Regions from separate parts of the Shewanella sp. 553 genome, predicted to be linked through region 2. Evidence: predicted binding sites of a transcription regulator. Region 2 holds the regulator's gene; each other region holds the start of a gene.
What was found. The regulator sigma-54, encoded in region 2, starts transcription at its own class of promoters, with help from an activator protein. The targets are predictions, from matches to a motif close to GTTGGCACGNNNNTNGNNT.
Positions count from the first base shown of each region.

Region 1: the regulator sigma-54 is predicted to act here: its motif matches at 3,110-3,128, upstream of AC5YBZ_RS14340 (P-II family nitrogen regulator).
Region 3: the regulator sigma-54 is predicted to act here: its motif matches at 4,256-4,274, upstream of glnA (glutamate--ammonia ligase).

Region 1 covers NZ_CM181701.1:3,228,261-3,235,857, reverse strand. The annotation lists gene narQ (nitrate/nitrite two-component system sensor histidine kinase NarQ) at 1-566, opposite strand, end outside; gene nrfA (ammonia-forming nitrite reductase cytochrome c552 subunit) at 813-2,213, shown strand; gene AC5YBZ_RS14345 (hydrolase) at 2,379-2,921, opposite strand; gene AC5YBZ_RS14340 (P-II family nitrogen regulator) at 3,173-3,511, shown strand; gene AC5YBZ_RS14335 (ammonium transporter) at 3,524-4,774, shown strand; gene AC5YBZ_RS14330 (hypothetical protein) at 4,918-5,268, shown strand; gene AC5YBZ_RS14325 (tetratricopeptide repeat protein) at 5,351-6,508, shown strand; gene AC5YBZ_RS14320 (thiol:disulfide interchange protein DsbA/DsbL) at 6,664-7,326, opposite strand; gene AC5YBZ_RS14315 (DNA-J related domain-containing protein) at 7,477-7,597, opposite strand, start outside.
Region 2 covers NZ_CM181701.1:490,444-498,040, forward strand. The annotation lists gene AC5YBZ_RS02280 (FG-GAP repeat domain-containing protein) at 1-1,147, shown strand, start outside; gene mgtE (magnesium transporter) at 1,221-2,588, opposite strand; gene AC5YBZ_RS02290 (HPr family phosphocarrier protein) at 2,696-2,971, opposite strand; gene rapZ (RNase adapter RapZ) at 2,958-3,812, opposite strand; gene ptsN (PTS IIA-like nitrogen regulatory protein PtsN) at 3,809-4,252, opposite strand; gene hpf (ribosome hibernation promoting factor) at 4,255-4,542, opposite strand; gene AC5YBZ_RS02310 (RNA polymerase factor sigma-54) at 4,573-6,057, opposite strand; gene lptB (LPS export ABC transporter ATP-binding protein) at 6,189-6,920, opposite strand; gene lptA (lipopolysaccharide transport periplasmic protein LptA) at 6,917-7,456, opposite strand; gene lptC (LPS export ABC transporter periplasmic protein LptC) at 7,443-7,597, opposite strand, start outside.
Region 3 covers NZ_CM181701.1:3,682,942-3,690,538, forward strand. The annotation lists gene AC5YBZ_RS16250 (DUF2959 domain-containing protein) at 1-553, shown strand, start outside; gene AC5YBZ_RS16255 (4Fe-4S binding protein) at 820-2,034, shown strand; gene typA (translational GTPase TypA) at 2,161-3,987, opposite strand; gene glnA (glutamate--ammonia ligase) at 4,355-5,764, shown strand; gene AC5YBZ_RS16270 (N-acetyl-ornithine deacetylase) at 6,067-6,891, shown strand; gene ppnP (pyrimidine/purine nucleoside phosphorylase) at 7,000-7,314, shown strand; gene AC5YBZ_RS16280 (DUF4124 domain-containing protein) at 7,541-7,597, shown strand, end outside.

The sequences.
Region 1 (7,597 bases), 1.3 Mb from region 2:
ATGGTGTTAGCCGATTCCATTAATTGATGCAGTGGCTTTACCACTTTACGTTGAGTAAAACGCACCGCAAAAAATGCGATTAATAACATCAGGCTTAAGCCGATAATTTGGCTTGCGGCCAGCAGGCGTAATTTAAAGGCGGCGTGTTTTTCGGTTTCCAGTACCAGCAAATCTATGGTGTCGACAAAATCACTGAGTGCGGCGGCATATTGGCGTGAATTTTCGGTTTCGATAAAACGTTTCATCACCTGCCACTTTTGGATAACCAGTTGGTATTGCTCACCCAAGGCAGCAGGACTTATCCAACTTAGGGAGCGTTTTAACGCATCTGAATAGAGGGTGGCTTCAAACTCGGCCACTTTCTCATCGGCATCTTCACTGCCAGAGTTAGCATAAAACATCAGCCGATAGCTTTGCATTCGTAGCGAGCCGGAGGCGTTAATCGCCCGCGCATCGCCTAAGCTGTAGGCTAAATTGGCAATAGCAAAGGTGGCCAAGCCGCTCGACAGTAAAATAAAGGTCAGCATAAGTGCAAAAATGGTGGCGGTGAGACTGCCTTTTTTCATCAGGGAACCGTCGCTTAAAATCGAAGAAGAGGATGACTAGTAAGGCGAGTATTATTAATGAGTCATCAGCATAAAAGTTAACATATTGGCTAAAGTGTGAGATACAACACATTTACATTATGATCTAGCTCAAGATTCATCCCAGTTACCCCATAAGAGGTATATTTAAAAATCAGCTTAAAGGCTAACTTTGGCCATGGAGATATTGTGGTTATTGCAGATAACTATGAATAATACGGAGATGAGATGGTGAAAAATTTAACAAAAAAAACCTTTGCACTAAGCGCGTTAGTTGCAGCGAGCTTAATGACAAGTGGCGTGATGGCCAGTGACAAAACTGAGCCACGTAATGAAGTGTATAAAGACAAATTTGCGAAGCAATATAACAGCTGGCATGAGACCGCTGAAAGCAAAGATGTTGTCGATATGTTAGAGCAAGTGCCCAGTTTAGTGGTATTGTGGGCGGGTTATGGCTTTGCCAAAGATTACAATGCACCTCGTGGTCATATGTATGCGGTAACCGATGTGCGTAATACCTTACGTACCGGTGCGCCTAAGTCTGCTGAAGATGGTCCAATGCCGATGGCGTGTTGGTCATGTAAGAGCCCTGATGTGCCTCGTATGATTGAAGAGCAAGGCGAAGATGGCTATTTCGCCGGTAAGTGGTACAAAGGTGGTGCAGAGATAGTCAATACTATCGGTTGTTCCGATTGTCATGAGAAAGGCTCGGCTAAGTTACGCCTGTCTCGTCCGTTTGCCGAACGTGCCATGAACACCCTAGGCACCCCGTTCGATAAAGCGTCTAAAAAAGATAAGCAATCTATGGTGTGTGGTCAGTGCCACGTAGAGTACTACTTCGAAAAAACACAAGATCGCAAAGGCTTTGTTAAGTTCCCATGGGATATGGGCACCACAGTTGAGCAGATGGAAGTCTACTACGACAGTATGGACTTTACCGATTGGACCCATGCCCTATCGAAAACTCCTATGCTTAAAGCCCAGCACCCAGGTTATGAAACTTGGCAGCTTGGTGTACACGGCAAAAACAATGTGACCTGTACCGATTGTCACATGCCTAAGGTTACCAATGCCGAAGGCCGTAAGTTTACCGACCATAAAGTGGGTAATCCATTTGATCGCTTCGAAGAAACCTGTGGCACCTGTCATAGCCAAAGCAAAGAGTTCATGGTTAACCTAACCGAAGAACGTAAGGTGAAAGTGGCCGATTTAAAGGCGCGTGCTGAAGCTCAGTTGGTTAGAGCTCACTTTGAAGCCAAAGCGGCGTGGGACGCTGGTGCTAGCGAGACTGAAATGAAGCCTATCTTAATGGATATCCGTCATTCACAGTGGCGCTGGGATTATGCCACAGCCTCTCATGGGGTGGCGGCTCATGCACCGGATGAAGCCTTACGTGTATTAGGTACCGCAGTTGATAAAGCCGCCGATGCCCGTATTAAACTGGCACAGTTATTAGCGGTGAAAGGGGTTAAGCAGCCGATTGCGATCCCTGATGTATCGACTAAAGCCAAAGCCCAAGCGGCGCTAGGTATGGACATGAAAAAGATGAACGCCGACAAGGAAGAGTTCAAGAAAACCGTACTGCCTAAGTGGGACGCCGAAGCTAAGCAGCGTGAAGCAACGTACTAAGCAAGTGATATAGCCAAGCCGTGAGTGAGCCTTTGCGTCAGTAAGCCAGCAGTGCTTCTCTAACGGTTTGTTTTAAGTCATCACACTAAAAAGCCCTGGTATTTAACCAGGGCTTTTTGTCATATTCTGTCCGTTGCCAAGATAGGCCTGTCCCTTGAGTACAAACTATTTAATCATCTTTAGTAGGGCCCTAAAGCGCTCGCCGCTGGCTTCGCGCTGCAGTTCAAACAGTAAAGACTCACAGTTGGTCACCTTCGCGCCATACTGAGTCATCATCTGAATGCCCAGCTGCTTATTTTCAGCACTGCGTGACGATACCGCATCGGCAACAACGTTCACCTGATAACCATTATCGAGCAGACTGCGACAGGTTTGATAGACACAGATATGGGTTTCAATGCCCGCCATCAGCACTTGTTTGCGCTTGGTGCCTTCCATTGCGTGGCGAAAGGCCTCGGTATACCAAGCACTAAAATGGGCTTTGACGATTGGCTGGTGGTGCGGGGCCAGCAGGGCCTGTAATGCTGGACTCGTGCTGCCGAGTTTCTCGGGTAGCTGCTCTAGCCAGACAATGGGGATGTCAAACAGCTCTGCCGCTTTGATCAAGGTGGTCAGCTTGTGCTCTAAGGTATCGGCTTGATGCATCATCTGGGCAAGCTTGCCCTGCACATCGACAATCAATAACACACACTCCTGTGGTTCTAACATAGTCATCTCCTCCCATGGTTGGTTTTCTATCATACCTAGGATAACGCCATAACCAATCGGTCATAAGTCGAATACCTGAACGCTTGTTTTTTGTGCACTGGTGGGGTGCGCGCACCAAAATGGTGCGATAGCGGGTAGGCTGTATCAATCCGTAAAGTTTAAATTACTGATTATAAGTGATTTTTATTGTTGGCCTGATGCTTGAATTGTTTATTGTATCACCACATTACAATCACGAGCCGGAGGCTGGAATGAAACTAATCAGTGCAATTATCAAACCCTTTAAATTGGATGATGTGCGAGAAGCTATCGCTGGTATGGGGATAGAGGGCATGACAGTCACCGAGGTGAAAGGGTTTGGGCGCCAAAAAGGCCATACCGAACTCTATCGTGGCGCCGAATATCAAGTCGATTTTTTACCTAAGGTTAGACTCGATATCGCCACTAAGTCGGAAAATGTAGACCACTTGATTGAATCTATCGTGGCGGCAGCGCGAACGGGCAAGATAGGTGACGGCAAAATTTTTGTGACAGATCTAGATCAGGTTATCCGTATTCGTACGGGCGAACTCGATAACGAAGCACTGTAAGGGGATAAGACAATGGAAGAACTAAAGGCATTAGGTACCACTGTGACCGAGTTGCGATTCGCACTAGACACATTTTACTTTCTGATTTCGGGTGCACTGGTGATGTGGATGGCGGCCGGTTTTGCCATGCTAGAAGCGGGTTTAGTGCGCTCTAAAAATACCACCGAGATATTAACCAAAAACGTCTGTTTGTACTCTATAGCCTGCATCATGTACTTAATTGTGGGTTACAACATTATGTACGTCGATAACACTGAAGGCGGCTGGCTGCCCTCGTTAGGTGGACTCATTGGCGTACAAGCGGGCGATGCAGACCATGCCTTAGAATCAGATTTCTTCTTCCAAGTGGTGTTTGTGGCGACAGCCATGTCTATCGTCTCGGGGGCGGTCGCTGAGCGGATGAAGCTTTGGTCTTTTTTACTCTTCTCTGTGGTGATGACGGCGGTTATCTATCCCATCGAAGGTTACTGGACATGGGGCGGTGGCTTCCTGTCTGAAGCGGGCTTTGTCGACTTTGCTGGCAGCGGTATTGTGCATATGGCTGGCGCGACGGCAGCTATTTCTGGGGTGTTACTGCTCGGTGCACGTAAAGGTAAATATGGCCCTAACGGTCAGGTTAACCCAATCCCTGGATCTAACTTACCCATGGCAACCTTAGGTATGTTTGTGTTGTGGATGGGCTGGTTTGGTTTTAATGGCGGCTCACAGTTATTGGTATCGGACATGGAGAACGCCTCGGCGGTGGCCAAGATTTTTGTGAACACCAACTCGGCTGCCGCGAGCGGTGCCGTTGCTGCGCTCATCGTGTGTAAGATGGTGTGGGGTAAGGCCGATTTAACCATGATCCTTAACGGCGCCTTGGCCGGCCTAGTTGCCATCACCGCCGATCCCTTATCGCCTTCGTTGCTATTAGCCGGTGCTATCGGTATGTTTGCCGGTGGCATAGTGGTCTTCTCTATTGTGATGTTTGATCGCATTAAGATAGACGATCCAGTGGGCGCAATCTCGGTGCACGGTGTGGCTGGCTTATTTGGTTTACTCTTGGTGCCGCTATCGAATGCCGATGCGACCATCACAGGCCAGTTACTTGGGGCAGCAGTGATTTTCGCTTGGGTATTTAGTAGCTCGTTTGTGGTCTGGTACGTACTCAAAGTGACCATGGGGATCCGAGTGACTGAAGAGGAAGAGTACAATGGTATGGATGCATCAGATTGTGGTATCGATGCCTATCCTGAGTTTGTCTCGCTCAAGAGTGCTAACTAATCTTCATCAGCACAGAAGATGAGCTTACGGGGGGCCGTTGCAGTAGTGCAACGGCCCCGATTTTTTGTATGATGTGAACACACTCTAGGTGTCTATTGCGTCATACTGTCTATGGCCATGGCGAGTTAATTGCGAGGAACACCATGAACATTGTGCGAGTCAGTCTCTACGGCCTCTACCTAAGTCTGCTGTCTATCGGCTACGTGTCTATCAGTGCTAGTCACGCTGGCGAAGTCGTCGTGCGTAAGTCCAGTGAGCCTTTCGATGCATTTGCGGTGCGAGACCAAGTATTGCAAGACCATCAATGGCGAGAGGCGCTGCGAATGCAGCAACAGCTTACGATTTTACGCGCTTTGCCACTGGACTGCATACTGGTGCCAACGCCTTATCGCTACTTTCATTGCGGCGCCCATTTCTATCGGCCTTATCGTGATGGCGAGTCCAATGATGAGCTTTATATTGAGATTGATCCACCAGAGCCCACTCCAAACTAATATTTTGTAACGCTTTGGCGCGGCAAAAGGGCATGCTCTCACTTATGCTAAATGATATGGCGTACTGATTGAGACGGGTTTTATGCGACAGTTACTTTGGCTTGCGTCGATGATGATGTTACTGCAAGGATGTGCCTCAGCCCCCACAACTCGCTCGGTTGATAACATTGAGCAATACTTTTTAGACAGCCAATTTAAGCCTGTTGCTTTGCCTGTGTTGCCAGCCCAGCTGTTTGCCTTATCTCCCCAGACCATTCAAGTGTTGCAGCAGGCCTACCAAAGCAGTCAAACCTCACGCACTGCAATCATGCCCCATCGTTGGTTAGCCAACTATATCAGTGCCAGCCAAGGCGGTTTTAGCTATCAAGATAATATAACGCGCATTCCCCAGCAGACCTTTGATGACAGAGCGGGAAATTGTATGTCGCTGGTGTTGCTCACCGCCGCAATGGCTGATGCCCTAGGCGTGGCGGTTGAATTTCAGCAGATAGCAGTGCCACCCGTGTGGGACAAGCAAGGCCAGTTTTATCTCATTAATGGCCACATCAATTTACGCTTATTGCCACAAGCTACCGAGGATACCGTGCTGGTGGCCAGTCAGGAGATACAGGTCGACTTTTTACCCGAACGAACCATGCGCAGTTATGGCAAAACCCGTATCGACAAAATCACTGTGATGGCCATGTTTTATAACAATATCGCGGCCGAATCTTTAGTGGCCGGAGATTATGATTTAGCTTACCAATACAGTAAGCAGAGCTTGCGTTTGCGCGCCGACTTTACCCCGGCACTTAATACCTTGGCGATTTTATATCGCTATAAAGGGTTAGATGATGCCGCTGAAACCCTATACAAGTTGGCGTTAAGCCTTAATGAAGACGACATGAACGCCCTGTACAATTATGCCTTGTTGCTGGAGAGCCAGCAGCGTTTAGCCGAGTGGGCGAAGCTGCATAAAATTCTCGAGTTGGCCCGCATCGGCAATCCCTATTATTACTATGATATGGGTCAGCAGGCCTATATCGAGCATGAGTACCAAAGGGCATTAACTTGGTATAAACGCGCCGTTGAGAAAGCCGATTATCGTCATGAATTTTATTTTGGATTATCACGTGTCTATTGGGTGACAGGCGATACACGTAATGCACGGAAAAATTTAGAAAAAGCCCTCTCCTTGTCAACCGATGCGGCTAATCAAGGTCGTTATCAAGCTAAACTACAGGCGATGCAAAGCCATTAACTATTAGCGACTCAATATAAGATAAGCCACTCAATTTAGGCCATTACCGCCAAGCCTAAAAGGAGCGGCAAAGCGCAAACATTATCTGAGTGAGCCAGAGTACAAAAAAGGCTTCCTAAGAAGCCTTTTTTAGAGGAAATTCATTAAGCTAAGGCTTATTTATGTTCAACCGCCAGATAGTTAATAAGGTCAATCAACTCACCTAGGGTACGTACTTGGCCTAAATTGACCGCATATTTATCATTAACGATAAAGGTCGGTACGCTTTGAATGCGAAACTCACGTTGCTGCGCACGCCACAGGTTAATTTTATCGGTCACCGCTTGGCTATCGGCAAGGCTATCATAGTTGCTGACGTCGATGCCGTTGGCGCTAAACACCTTTTTGATATCATCACGGGTATTGATTTCTGGCTTGTCGTGAGCGCTGTGATCATGGTCATGGCTGTGGCCGTTGGCACCTTCTTCACCTTGAATGGCGGCAAACATAGCGTGGATCATCTTGTCTTCAACGTTAAGCTCTTGGATAACCGCCAGAGAGCGCATCACTTCGGTGCCAATATCGCTATTCATAAAGTCTACATGCTTACTGTCGAAGCTGACGCCAGGTTTAAGGTTCGCCTTGATGTCGCCTAGGTACTGGGTTTCCATATTGAAACAGTTATGGCAGTAAAAAGAGTAAAACTCGGTTAACTTTGGCTCGGTGCTTGGTGCCTTGTCTGATACGACAGTGAAATGCTTACCTTCGATAAACTGTGCGGCAAAACTGCTTAATGGAGCAATGGCTAGAGTCAGTGCTAATGCGATATGTTTGATCATAGTGTCCTCAAATGACAGCGTGCTGCTTAATAGTAATTAACATAAAAAATGTAATATTTTTAGCATAATAGCGAAAGCTTAAGTATGACTTAACGGCGCTTAAGAAACAGTGCCTACAATGTGACTTAGCTTGTATATTGAGGCAGAGTTTTACCACTTTTCACGTAAAGTTTGCCAAGCCTCACAAACTTGCCGAAATTTGGCGGCATCGCCACCTTGACGATCCGGATGCCATTGCAGGGCTAAGCGACGCCATTGTTTGCGTATCATC
Region 2 (7,597 bases):
GCGTGACAGCCAAGTTGAATTTGTGCCATTAATGACGGTCGAGCCGCTGATCTTGAGCTCGCGAGTCGATTTTATCTCCCGTGGGCGCTTTGTACGCGATCTTAATCGTGATGGGCTGGATGACTTTATTATTAGCAGCTTTGAGCAGAGCGCACTATTGATACAGCAAGCCGATAAGCGCTACATCACTCAAATATTACCTATCCAGCCGCAGATGCTGTTGTATTTTGATGGTGCCAAGTATACCGAGGCTAGCCTCTATTTCGCCGATCTTAATCTTGACGGTCGCGATGATATTGTCAAGGTAGCTGAGGGCGAGTTTGAAGTGTATTACCAGCAAGATGATGGCCTGTTTACACCCTTACCCAATTACTTACCTGTGAGTTTGGCCATCAGCGGGCAAGATTGGTGGAGTAAACGTGATGCTTATGGTGAGGCGCTGGATCAAAGTAATTTAGTCTATCGAAAGGTCGAACATTTGGGCGACATTAACCATGATGGTCTGGCAGATATGGTGGTGCGCTATACCAAGAGTTCAGGAGTGCTGGATCGGGTTAACGATTATGAAATTTACCTAGGCAGTAAAATAAAAGACAAGCTGCAGTTTGCCAAGGTGCCTAGCAGTGTGATCCGCGCCGAGGGTACCTTAACGGGTTTTGAGCTGGTGGATATCGATAATGATAAGGTTGATGAAGTGCTGGTGTCGGGCTTCGATATTGGTGTGTCGCAGATCATCGGTGCGCTCGTGTCGGGGAGCATTGATCAAGATGTACACTTATTTAAAAGTGATGCCACTAGCCGCTTTGCCAGTAAACCTAATATTACCAAAGAGGTGGAGCTAAGCTTTAGTTTAACTTCGGGGCAAACGGGGCAACCTGTGGTGACTTTTGCCGATATTGACGGCGATGGCTATCAAGATCTCTTGCTCTCTGGTGGCGAGCAGGCACTCACGGTGTATTTAGGCGAGCCGAGTGACAGCCTGTTTAATCGCAACGATGAAACTCTTAAACTACAGCTGCCCCGCGATGGTGAGATGCTCAGCGTGAGCGATCTTAATCATGACGGGAAAGATGAGCTAATCATTAAATATGGCCGCGAAGACAGTCAGGCACTGCAACAGCAATTGATGGTGATTATGGCGCAATAGCCAGGGTTGAACACTCAGCAAAGAAGCTAATGGCACCGCTTAAGCCATTACACCACGAGCGGTGCCTAACAAGCTAGTGCAGTAAGTAGAGGGTGGCCAAGCCTAAAAAAGCAAATAAGCCTATTACATCGGTGACAGTGGTCAGCACCATGCCACCCGCCAGCGCAGGGTCGACATTGAGCTTTTTAAGCAGTAGCGGGATAGTGGCGCCAGCAAATCCAGCCACCGTCATGTTGATTAACATGGCGCCGCCAATTAAAGCGCCTAGGGCGACATCGTCTTTCCATAGCCAAACGGCAGCAAACACCAAAATAGACCAGAGCAGGCCATTAAGAAAGCCGATCGCTAACTCCTTGCCAACTAACCAACGTGAGTTACTTTGACCTATCTGTCCTAGTGCGATACCGCGGATCACTAAAGCTAAGGTTTGGTTACCAGCCACTCCGCCCATGCTGGGCACTATGGTCATTAATACCGCAATGGTAGCAAATTGTTCTATGGTGCCTTCAAACATATTGCTCACCGACGCCGCTAACAGTGCGGCAAATAGATTAATCGTCAGCCAGAGTGAGCGCCGAAAGGTACTCTTAAGGACCGGGCCGAAGGTGTCGGTCTCATCATCCATTCCGGCCATCCCCATCATCGAATGCTCAGCATCTTCACGGATCACATCGACAACGTCATCTATGGTGATCCGCCCAAGCAGTTTATTGGTTTTTTCATCGACCACAGGTGCCGATACCCAGTCGTGGCGTTCAAATAGCTGCGCGACTTCACTGTCGTGCATACCCACAGGGATCCCTTCGAGCTCTTGGTTCATGATGTCGCGCACCGATGCATTCGGATCGCAGGTGAGCAGATCGGCGATCGCTACGCCACCAAGCAGGCTGTCGTGCTTGTCAACCACATATAGGGTATCGGTGGCTTCTGGTAATTCACCACGAATACGCAGGTAACGCAGGATCACGTCGACATTCACATCTGGCCTTAGGGTCACCGTATCTGTGTTCATTAAGCTGCCGGCGGTGTCTTCTGGGTATGACAGAGCCTGTTCGACTCGCGCCCTATCTTGGCTGCGCATCGATTGCAGTACTTGATTGAATACGCTGTCTGGCAGGCTACGCAGTATGTAGGCCAGGTCGTCGGTATCCATATTTTCGGCCGCTTTTGCTACGCGCTCAGGGCTCATCTGGCTAATAAATTGATCTTTGAGCTCTTCACTGAGTTCATCGAGTATCTCACCCGTATGGGCTTGATCGATAAGTTGCCATAATACTTGCCGCGCACGCGGTGGAGAGGACTCTAAAATAAAGGCGATATCCGAGGCCGCCATGTCGTGCAGCATACTACGCACATGGACAAACATACCGCTGCTCAGGGCTTGCGTCAGCTGCTGTAAACGTTGATCTGTAGTTTCATTATCTAACACTTCGATCGGCATGACTTCCCCTTGGAAAAATGGCGCGGCGACATAGGTTATTGGCTAAGTAACCTGAACTCGGGATAATTATAGAATGAGATGAGCCGTTTAGGCTCGAGGTGGGGCGATTATACGGCTTCTTCGAATTTTGCGTCAATCAGTGCGCTAATGGCATCGAGTGCCGCTTGGGCATCTTGGCCTTCACTGGTGATGGTAATAGTTTTACCAAAGCCGGTTTCTAGCATTAATAGCCCAAGCACACTGGCGGCTGAAGCTTGCTTGTCACCTTGAATTAAGGTGACTTGGGCATCAAACTGAGCGGCCAATACCGCCAGTTTGGTGGCGGCTCGCGCATGCAACCCCAGCTTGTTGCAGATGGTTAATTGGCGTTCAAGCTTGTTCATGCTGAAGTTCTCTGTGGCGCGCCTGTACCTTATGTTTCCCTTTATTGAACAGCTTGGCCAGTTGATCGGTCACATACACCGAGCGATGTTGGCCGCCGGTACAACCAATGGCGATCGTTAAGTAGCTACGGTTATTGCGCTCAAGGTGTGGCAGCCACGTTTCGAATAGATTTTCTATCTGCCAAATAAACTTATTTACTAGCGGCTGCTGACTTAAAAACTGCTGCACTGGTTGGTCGAGACCCGTCAGCGGGCGTAACTCCGTTTCCCAGTGGGGATTGGGCAGAAAACGCACGTCAAACATAAAGTCTGCTTCACTTGGCATACCGTATTTAAAGCCAAATGACTCAAAGTTAATCACTAACTCCTTGTCTACTGTGCCTAGTAAGATCTCGCGTACCTTATCGCTTAAATCATAGATGTTAAGGGTAGAGGTGTCGATGTAGTGATCGACCATCTTAGAGATAGGCTCGAGCATTTTGCCTTCAAGTTGAATGGCTTCTTTGAGAGAGGCTTTTGAGCGTGACAGTGGATGTAACCTGCGGGTTTCACTGTAGCGTTTAAGTAACACATCGTCAGATGAGTTTAAGAAGAAACTCAGTATTTCGGTATCTTTAGGGAGATTAGCTAGCTGCTTCTCCAGCTGAATGTCCTCGCTGGGCATGTTGCGCACATCGACGCTTATGGCTACGAGTTCATTTCGACCTTTGAGCTGACTGAGCAGTGAGTCCATCATCTGTAGTGGCAGATTATCGACACAGTAATAACCCAGATCTTCCAGTACCCTAAGGACTACCGATTTTCCTGAGCCTGATCGCCCAGATACCATTACCAATTTCATTGGGTGATCACCTGATACAATTCTGCCTCGTCGTGGGTTTTTCTTAGCTGTTTGATGATGGCTTTATCACTTAATTTCTCTGCCATCGCGGCGAGGGTGCTAAGGTGCTGTTCGCATTGCTCTGAAGGAACCAATAATGCAAAGAGGATATCGACGGGCTGATTATCAATTGCATCGAATGCGATTGGCTCAGCACATTTAATCAATACGGCGACTGGCTTCTCAATATTCGTCAGCCGTCCGTGAGGGATCGCGATACCATTGCCTATACCTGTGCTGCCCATTTTCTCTCTCGCCAAAAGGCTTTCAAAAATCTCTTGAGAGGAAAGGGTGGGGTACTGGACAGCGGCCAAGTCGCTGATAAGTTCCAGTACCTTTTTCTTACTGCCCGGAGTGGCGCAGGTTGTGCACTCCGGCCGCAGGATGGTACTAAGTTCCATCGTTAATGCTTTATTAGCTTCTCTTTGTGTTTAATGACCTGACGATCTAATTTATCGATCAGGGAATCTATCGCGGCATACATGTCCGCGTGCTCTGATGTTGCAAATACTTCCCCACCACGGAGATGTAACTTTGCTTCAACTTTTTGCATCAATTTTTCGACATTTAATATCACATGGACATTATTGATCTGATCGAAATGCCGTTCAAGCTTTGTAAACTTTTCTTCAACATAGTTGCGCAGAGATTGGGTGATCTCGATGTGGTGCCCAGTCAGATTTATTTGCATAAAGTGATTCCTCCGGTTTCCAGTTGTTGATTATAAGCTTTTACGTTGATTTGACGGCGGTATCAACATCGCCTCACGATATTTTGCAATCGTGCGTCGAGCGACTTGGATACCTTGCTCTGCCAGCAGTTGTGCCATCTTACTGTCACTTAAGGGTTTCTTTTGATTTTCTGCGGCGACTAGCTTCTTAATAAAAGCGCGGATCGCAGTAGAAGAGCATTCACCACCATCGTCGGTCCCGACATGGCTGGAGAAAAAGTATTTCAGCTCAAAAATCCCTCTTGGCGTGTGCATATACTTTTGGGTAGTGACCCGCGAGATGGTCGATTCATGCATCTCGACCGCTTCGGCAATATCATTAAGCACCATAGGTTTCATCGCTTCTTCACCAAACTCGAAAAAACCTTGCTGGAAATCGACAATGCAGTTGGTGACCTTAAGCAAGGTATCGTTGCGGCTCTCTAAACTTTTTAGAAACCATTTAGCTTCTTGCAAGTGACCACGAATAAACTGGCCATCGGCTTGGTTTTTGGTGCTGCGTGCCATCGAGGCATAATGTTGGTTTACATTAATCTTAGGCATACTATCGGGATTAAGCTCGACCACCCAGCGACCTTTTTTCTTGCTAACTGTGACATCGGGGATCACGTATTCGTCGCGACTGGCAGTAATGGCCAGCCCCGGGCGCGGATTGAGGGTTTGAATTAGCGCTATGGCCTCACGCAGGTCATCCTCTTTCAGCTTGGTCTTACGCATCAATAGGCGAAAGTCTCGTCCGGCGATAAGATCTAAGTAATCACGGATCAAGAGTCTGGCGTTGTCGATATGCGGGGTGTCGGGGTTGTATTGGGCCAGTTGGATCATCAGGCATTCGCTGAGGTCTCTGGCACCAATCCCGATAGGATCGAAATGTTGTACCCGTTTTAATACCGCTTCAATTTCGTCGAGTTCGATTTCAGGATCGCCCATGGCTTCGAGAATATCGTCGCACGTTTGCGTCAAGTAGCCGCGCTCGTCTATGGCGTCAATGATGGCGGTGGCGATAGCAAGATCGTTGTCAGAAAAGGGCGTGAGGTTTTTTTGCCATTCGAGGTGTTCATACAAGCCTTCGCTGGTTTCCCCTTGAAAGGGCATGTCATCGTCGCGCATGGCACCAGAGCTGGAGTTGGGTGAGGCGGTATAGACCTCATCCCATGTGGTGTCGACGGGAAGCTCATCGGGCATAGAGTCTTGATTGAGTGCATCGGAGGTTTCTAAGCTTGAATTGTCTTCACTCGAGTCGACTTGCAGTTGCTCATTGTAATCGGTGTCGAAGTTGTCATTACGCTCTTGTTCTGAGTCGATATTGGCGCCTTCTTGCTCCTCGTCTAACTCGAGTAGAGGGTTAGACTCTAATGCTTGCTGGATCTCTTGCTGCAATTCCAATGACGAGAGTTGCAACAGACGAATGGCCTGTTGCAACTGGGGCGTCATGGTTAAATGCTGACCCATTTTGAGCTGAAGTGACGCTTTCATCGTACTGCTATTCCCTTGTTTCTAATTCTAAAGTGAGAAAGCTGCCTCTGGTATTAAACCGCTAAGGCGAATGATCTACTTAACAAGGTAAGAGCGGTTTAGCCTTTTACCTTGAGCGCTAATAACGTTAACTATAGCTTGAATTGTTCTCCTAAGTACACCGCTCGAACTTGTTGGTTATCTAAGATCTCATCGGGTGTTCCTTCGGCAATCAAATTACCGTGACTGACAATGTAGGCTTTTTCACACACATCCAATGTTTCACGTACGTTGTGGTCGGTGATCAGTACGCCAAGGCCACGATTTTTCAGTTGCTCAATAATCTTTTTGATGTCGATAACCGAAATGGGATCGACCCCGGCGAAGGGTTCATCAAGCAAAATAAACTTAGGATTGGCGGCTAATGCTCGGGCGATTTCGACGCGACGACGTTCGCCACCGGACAGTGCCATCCCCTGACTATCGCGGATGTGAGTAATATGAAACTCTTCTAGCAGGTGCTCCAACTCCTCTTCGCGCGCATCGTTACTGAGCTCGCGTCGGGTTTGTAATACCGCCATAATATTATCGCGTACCGATAATTTCCGAAAAATACTGGCTTCTTGCGGTAGATAGCCAATCCCTTTGCGGGCGCGCAAATGCATAGGATCTAAAGTGAGATCGTCATCGTCAATAAAAATACGTCCCTTGTCACTCTGGACTAGACCGACCACCATGTAAAAGGTGGTGGTTTTACCTGCGCCATTAGGCCCTAGCAAGCCGACGATTTGCCCTGTGCGTACGGTTAAGCTGACATCTTGTACCACGGCGCGGCTTTTGTAGCTTTTGGCTAAGTTAACCGCTTTTAGCGTCATCTCTGTCATTGCTTTTCCTGCTTGGGCTGTTCTTGGGGCTGACTTTTGCTGTTGTCTTGGTAACTTTCGGGTTGAATGATGGTGATAACGCGATCGCTACCCGTACTTTCGGCTATCAACTGTTGCTGCTCAATGTTGTAGCGAATTTGATTACCTGTGACTTGGCTACCTTCTTGTTCGAGGGTGGCATTACCAATTAGGGTTAGAGTGCGGGTCGACAGTTCATAGCGGATCTCATTGGCGCTGGCTGACGCTGGACGACCATTTTCCATCACCTGTGTATAAGTGGCTGGCTTACCCTTTGCCACTAAGATTTTGCCGCTACTATTTTCTTTGGTAAAGGCGCGTAATTCATCGGCTAAAATTTTAATGGAGCCTTGAGTCACCTCTACTGGGCCATTGAAGATAATCTGATTATTTTTAATATCAGCTTCTTGGCTTGCGGCTGAAATCTTAACCTCTTGCAGCAGGTCGGTTTCATTCGCCGCACTCTGCAGGCTAACCATGGTTAACAGGCCTGCAAGAATAAGATTATTTAGTTTCATATGTTCCTTCTACCTGGCTCGTCAGTCGTACTTTTTGTGCATTGAGGTCGGCATATAAGCCTTTTCCGGTAATCAAAAAATCGTTACCGGTGATCCGAATGGTTTGATCGGATGTCATGATCATGGTGTTGAGGTCCAATT
Region 3 (7,597 bases), 830 kb from region 2:
TAAACGCGACATCATGGTTGACAGAGTAAGCGATGCCAAAGAGTCGCAGCAAGAAGCGCAAGAACAATTTAGCTCGGCATTAGAGGAGATGCAGGCACTGCTCAATCATGATGGCGGCGATCTGCAAAGCGCTTACAACAAGGCCAAAGATGAGTACGAAGCCTCACAAGAGGCCGCCGACGAGGTCAGCAGTCGTATCAATAAAGTAGAAGATGTCGCCGAAGCACTCTTTGATGAGTGGCAAACAGAGATTGGTGAGATAAGTAAAGCCAGCCTACGACGCAATAGCGAGGCTAAACTGCGCGACACCCAGCGCTCATACACCCAACTGATGCGCACCATGCGCCGCGCCGAGGGCAAAATGGCGCCCATTTTAACGGCGATGAAAGACAACATGCTTTATCTCAAGCATAACCTTAATGCCCAAGCCATAGGCGCCATTAAGGGCGAGTTTGCCAGCCTGCAAACCGATATTTCTAGCCTAATTAACGAAATGAATAAATCGATAGCCGAGTCGACCCAGTTTATCGAATCCCTCGAAGGGGCAAATTAACTGCCTATTCATAAAAGCCCTCACGTCTGAGGGCTTTTTTGTGTCTTCTGTTTTCAGCACACCGACTCAAATACAGTGAACTAATTTAAGCGAACATCAATGCTGCTTTGGCCGTATTACACTTTACTAACAAGGCGATACAGATCATCAAACCGGGCATATAAGGGCTTAATTTCGCGATTCACACCACACTATCGATAGCATAGAAGAACTAAGATCATCCCATCTCCTCTTATAGATACAAGCTATTAGTTGGTATTTCCACAATGACAATAATCGAATCTGTAACCTTAATGTTAGCCTTGGTGTATAGCATCAGTTTGCTCTATTGGAGCGGCAAAAAATGGGGGGCACTGCTGGCGGGAGGCCTACTCATTGGCACCTTGGCAATCACCCTTTACTGGCCGTTATTATTAGCGCTATTTATCGCCGTCACTGGACTGGCTATCGCCAACCGCTATCACCCTGAGCTGATTAAAGGCACTGTGAGAGCCAACACTCTAAGGGAGGTATGCCAACACCTGCTGGCACTGTCCATGTTGCTGGTGGGTTTACAGTTTGCCGCTAATGCCGCCCTACTAAAAATGGGCATAACGCCTTGGTTAATGCGCCCCGATGTAGGTGATGGATTTTTACCTATCGCGGGGGGGATCGAGCTAAAGGCCATTTTAAGTTTAGGCATTTGGGATCAAAACCACCCTGCTGCAGCTGTGATGCTCACCGTGGTACTACTGACAGGGCTATTGTGTAAGCGAGCGTTTTGCGGCTGGGCTTGCCCACTGGGCTTGGCGGGTGAATACCTGTACAAACTCAGAAAACGCGTCATTAAACGTGAATTTCTGCCACCAGCATGGCTAGACTGGCCACTTCGTATGCTCAAATACCTACTATTGGCCGCCTTACTCTACATTGTGATCGGTATGCCTAGTGCATCGATCCCCCATTACCTCAACGGTAACTACCATAAAGTTGCCGACCTAAAAATGGCGCTATTTTTTATCACTCCAGGACTGGTCACCTTAATTTGCTTCGGGGTTATTTTGGCAATAGTCGCTTGGCGACGCCAAGGCTTCTGTCGCTACATCTGTCCCTATGGTGCACTACTTGGGCTACTGAGTTTTTTAAGCCCATTTAAAATACGCCGTAATACCCAACACTGCCTTATCGAATCTAAAGGGATGAACTGTGACAAATGCACCCGCGCCTGCCCAGCGGCCATCAGCGTGCACACCCAAAAGCATATTCGCTCAGACGAATGCCAAGCCTGTATGCGTTGTGTATCCGCTTGCCCTAAAAAAGAGGCACTGCACTTAAGTACTCGTAATGGCATCACACTATCTGCCCGTGGCTTGACCATCATGTTATTCGTGCTGCTATTTATGCTGCCACTGATCGCCTATGTGAGCGGTTTTTGGGTCAGCCAGACCCCAACTGAAATGCGGATGTACCTGATTCAACATCTTAACGCCATTGGTCATTAACCCCTGACCGCCTCGTTGGTATATCGTGCCTCAATACCAAGACAAAAAAGCCCTCAACATTTGCATGTTCAGGGCTTTTAATACTTAAAGCTTAAGGGCTAGCGACTCGTAAGTGCTAGCACAGGCTTAAGAAGCGTCTTTTGAACCACGGTTGTGGCGCTTACGCTCGTTTTCTGTCAAGAAACGCTTACGAACACGGATGCTCTGCGGCGTTACTTCAACTAATTCATCATCATCGATAAATTCAAGCGCCTGCTCAAGGCTTAAGTTGATCGGTGGAGTCAGTACTTGTGCTTCATCGGTACCCGATGCACGCATGTTGGTTAGCTGCTTACCTTTCAAACAGTTCACTGTAAGGTCGTTAGCACGCGCATGAATACCAACGACTTGGCCTTCATATACTTCGGCCGCGTGGCCAATAAACAGGCGACCACGATCTTGTAAACCAAATAGTGCGAAGGTTAACGCCTTACCTGTTGCGTTAGAGATCAATACGCCGTTAGCGCGTTGACCAATATCGCCACCTTTAAATGGACCATAGTGATCAAAAGTGTGGTAAATCAGACCGGTACCAGAAGTGGCTGTTAAGAACTCAGTTTGGAAACCGATTAGACCACGGCTTGGAATCACGAAATCGATACGCACACGGCCTTTACCGTCAAGCTGCATATCTTTCATTTCAGCTTTACGGGTACCTAGCTTCTCGATAACGCCGCCTTGATGTTCTTCTTCAACGTCAACGGTTACGGTTTCGAACGGTTCACACATCACGCCATCGATCTCTTTCATGATCACTTCTGGACGCGAAACGGCTAACTCGTAACCTTCACGACGCATGTTTTCAATCAAGATTGACAGGTGAAGCTCACCACGGCCCGATACGCGGAAACGATCTGGGCTTTCAGTTTCTTCAACACGCAGTGCAACGTTATGCACTAATTCCTGCTGTAGACGCTCAAGGATGTTACGTGAAGTCACGTACTTACCTTCTTTACCAGCAAATGGAGAGGTGTTGACTTGGAAAGTCATGGTCAATGTTGGCTCATCAACTGACAGTGGTGGTAGTGCTTCTACAGCGCCTACTGCACAGATAGTGTCAGAGATCTTAAGCTCACCAAGACCAGTGATTGCTACGATGTCACCAGCGTTAGCAATTTCAACTTCGGTACGGTCTAGACCCATGTAACCTAATACTTGGCCGACTTTACCATTGCGTGTCTTACCATCAGCACCAACGACAGTGACTTGTTGGTTAGTCTTAACGCTACCACGCTTGATACGACCTACACCGATAACACCTACATATGAGTTGTAATCAAGTTGCGAGATCTGCATCTGGAAGTCACCTTCCGAGTCAGCATCTGGGAATGATACTTTTTCAACGATAGTTTCAAACAGTGGCGTCATGTCGACACCCTCTTCGTCTGGATCTAAAGTTGCGTAACCGTTTAACGCAGATGCGTAAACGATTGGGAAGTCTAGTTGCTCATCAGTCGCACCTAAGTTGTCGAATAGATCGAATACTTGGTCGATAACCCAATCAGGGCGAGCACCTGGACGGTCAATTTTGTTGATAACAACGATTGGCTTTAAGCCTTGTGCGAATGCTTTTTTGGTGACGAAACGCGTCTGTGGCATTGGGCCATCAACCGCATCAACCAGTAGCAATACACAGTCAACCATCGAAAGAACACGCTCAACTTCACCACCGAAGTCGGCGTGGCCAGGGGTGTCAACGATGTTGATACGGTAATCGTTCCACTTGATGGCAGTATTCTTTGCAAGGATCGTGATGCCACGTTCCTTTTCGATGTCGTTCGAATCCATCACCCGCTCAGCGGCTTCTCCCCGAGACTCCAGGGTTCCAGACTGTGCCAGCAACTTATCAACAAGGGTAGTTTTACCATGGTCAACGTGTGCAATAATGGCGATGTTACGTAAATTCTCTAACACAAATAAACCTCTTACCATCAAAAAAATAGGGTATTACTAACAGCTTCAATAATAGCTATTGCAATAAAAAACGTGCCATTCTACTCTAGACGAGGACTCTCGCACAGGATTATTTTTTAGTCAGCTATGAATAATCATGATCATCACAGTGCGCACCAAGATGGTGAATGCACCATAAAAAGGCAAGGGACGCACCAATATGGTGCAGGCCAGATTACACCACTCCTTCCACTTATTTGCATCCCTTTATTATTCAACAGCTTAAAATATTGGCACGAGTCTCGCTTTATCTTGGTCAGTACCGCGTTAAGCGTAAGTTGAATGTTATAAGAAGGGCATCCCCTCTACCCTACACGGAGATTTAAGAATGTCAGCAGAATCAGTTTTACAACAAATAGCAGAACTTGAAGTCAAATTTGTTGATTTGCGTTTTACCGATACCAAAGGTAAAGAGCAGCACGTTTCTATTCCGCATCACCAAGTTGATGCCGATTTCTTCGAAGACGGCAAGATGTTTGATGGCTCTTCAATCGCAGGTTGGAAAGGCATTAACGAATCAGACATGGTATTGATGCCAGATCCAACCACTTTTGTATTAGATCCTTTTACAGAAGAAACCACTGCACTTATCCGCTGTGACATTCTTGAGCCTGGCACCATGACAGGTTATGACCGCGACCCACGCTCTATTGCCAAGAAAGCAGAAGAGTATCTCGTCTCTACGGGAATCGCCGATACCGTATTGATTGGCCCAGAACCAGAATTCTTCCTATTTGATGATGTAAAATTTGGCACCGACATGTCAGGTTGTTTCGTCAAGCTTGATGCCAAAGAAGCGGCTTGGAACTCTGGTACCCATTATGAAGATGGCAACACAGGTCACCGTCCATTTGTAAAAGGCGGTTATTTCCCAGTAGCACCAGTTGACTCTTCACAAGACCTGCGTAGCGCTATGTGTCTAGTGCTTGAAGAGATGGGCCAAGTCGTTGAAGCACATCACCACGAAGTGGCGACTGCGGGTCAAAACGAAATTGCCACACGTTTCAACACGCTAACAAAAAAGGCCGATGAAATTCAGATCCTTAAGTATGTTGTGCACAACATGGCGCATGCTTATGGCAAAACAGCCACCTTTATGCCTAAGCCAATTGTTGGCGACAACGGTAGCGGTATGCATGTACATCAATCACTAGCTAAAGACGGTGTTAACCTATTTGCTGGTGACAAGTATGGCGGATTGAGTGAAACCGCTTTGTATTATATTGGTGGTATCATCAAGCACGCTCGCGCACTGAATGCTTTCACCAACCCAAGCACTAACTCTTACAAGCGTTTGGTGCCACATTTTGAAGCACCAGTTATGCTTGCATACTCTGCACGTAACCGCTCTGCTTCTATCCGTATCCCTGTGGTACCAAGCCCGAAAGCGCGCCGTATCGAAGCACGCTTCCCCGATCCACATGCAAACCCATACTTAGGTTTTGCTGCGCTTCTAATGGCCGGTCTTGACGGTATTCAAAACAAGATCCACCCAGGCGAAGCGATGGATAAAGATCTGTACGATCTACCTGCAGAAGAAGCCGCTGAGATCCCACAAGTGGCAACCTCACTGGAAAATGCACTCGAAAACCTCGATGCTGACCGTGAGTTCCTTACTAAAGGTGGCGTATTTAGTAATGACTTCATCGATTCATATATCGCATTGAAGAAAGGTGAAGCAGAGCGGGTAGCGCGCACGACTCACCCTGTTGAATTCGAGCTTTACTACAGCTTGTAATCTGCGCTGCAGATAATAAAACCGCCTTACATAGGCGGTTTTTTTATTTATATTGCTATGGCGCATTCACACAGCCACCAACACAATTAATGCTTAAAAATGCATTCTTCGCAATACACTGAATTAGTCGCCAGACAACATAGGCAGTAGACTTTAATGCCTTAATTCTTATCCATCTTTGCAGGCCACATCCCAGCCTAATTAGACTATCAGTCATTAGACTTTAATCTGCTTTAAAATGATTTATCTTTATGGGTAAACTGCTATGATGAGCAGGCCGTTAATTTACAGTAGAATCAATTATGTCTAGCCGAGATCCGTTTGCCAGTTACACTTGGAAGAGCGATATTTTTAGTTGCGAAAGTAACGATATCAGCACCTTTTATACGAGCTTAAAAGAGCAAGTCACTCGATTAGGTTTACTGGAGCGCAAGCTTGGCGACGCGGGACGCTACCCACTGAATCTGTACCAATCTCCGGCACAAAAATCGGGGCAACCCTCACTGTTAATTAGCGCAGGATTTCACGGTGAAGAAGCCGCAGGCCCTTGGGGAATGTTACATTTCCTCAATGAGTTAGAACCCGAACTCTTTCAACGCATCAACCTTAGTCTACTGCCACTTGTCAACCCAACAGGATTCAAGCGCGGCCATAGATTCAATAAGTTAGGTCAAAATCCTAATCGAGGTTTTTTGGTCGACAATGGTCGCGGCAAAAGTAATGATGACACCTCTGCTGAAGGTAAAATACTGCTTGAACATTCGCAGTTATTACAGGCGGCCAGTAAAGAAGGTATTTTAACTTGCCACGAAGATGTGCTGCAAAACGATACTTATATCTATTCGTTTGAAGCTAACCAAACTCCAGGCCATTTCAGCCGCACACTACGTGACACTCTAGGTGAATTTTTCCCTATTGCTCCTGATGGTTTTATCGATGATTGCCCAGTAAAAGATGGCATTATTTTTAACCATTTCGACCTCTCATTTGAAGCCTTTTTGGTCCGCTTAGGTGCCAATGTTGGCGTATGCAGCGAAACGCCGGGTAAACAGAATTTCGATCAACGTGTTTTGGCCAATAGTGCCATTATGCAAGCCTTTATCGAGCAGGTCATTGCCAGGCAGTAATCAACACCAACTCCATACAGATCGATATTACGACACCAACATTTAAGAATAGATATTTTCATTTGTTAACTATATATTCACCTATCGATATTTTTTAAGGATGAATATATGAGTCAATTTCAACAGGTTTCAGTAGATAAGCTGGCTAATGTTTACTTCGATGGCAAAGTGATGAGCCGCACAGTCACTTTCAGTGATGGCAGTAAACAAACATTAGGCGTGGTGTTACCCGGCGAATATGAATTTAGCACTGCCGTGGGTGAAATCATGCACGTGCTCGATGGCACCTTATCAGTGTTACTTCCTGGCAGTGATACATGGCAAAGCTTTTCTGCAGGCAGCCAATTTCAGCTGGCAGCCGAGGTGAGTTTTACCATGCGCGCCCATGATATTGCTCAATATTGTTGCCAATACCTAGATTAAGCCGCTAATTACGTAGTCGCGCCGAGTGGACAGCCAACACCCTCTCCCGCTAGGCCTATTAGCGCCATACCACCTGTTGAGGTCGGCCGTGAATGGCGGCTGACCTTAATCACAACTCTTGCTCACCACACATCTCGACAGTGCCATGCGGGCAATTTACGCGATGATTTTTATGCAAAAACAGACTAATCTAAGCAAGATACCATCGTATAACAAAGGATCGCTTATGCGCACGCTACTACTTTTGACCTTACTACTTCTAACAGCGTTCGCCCAGGCGACC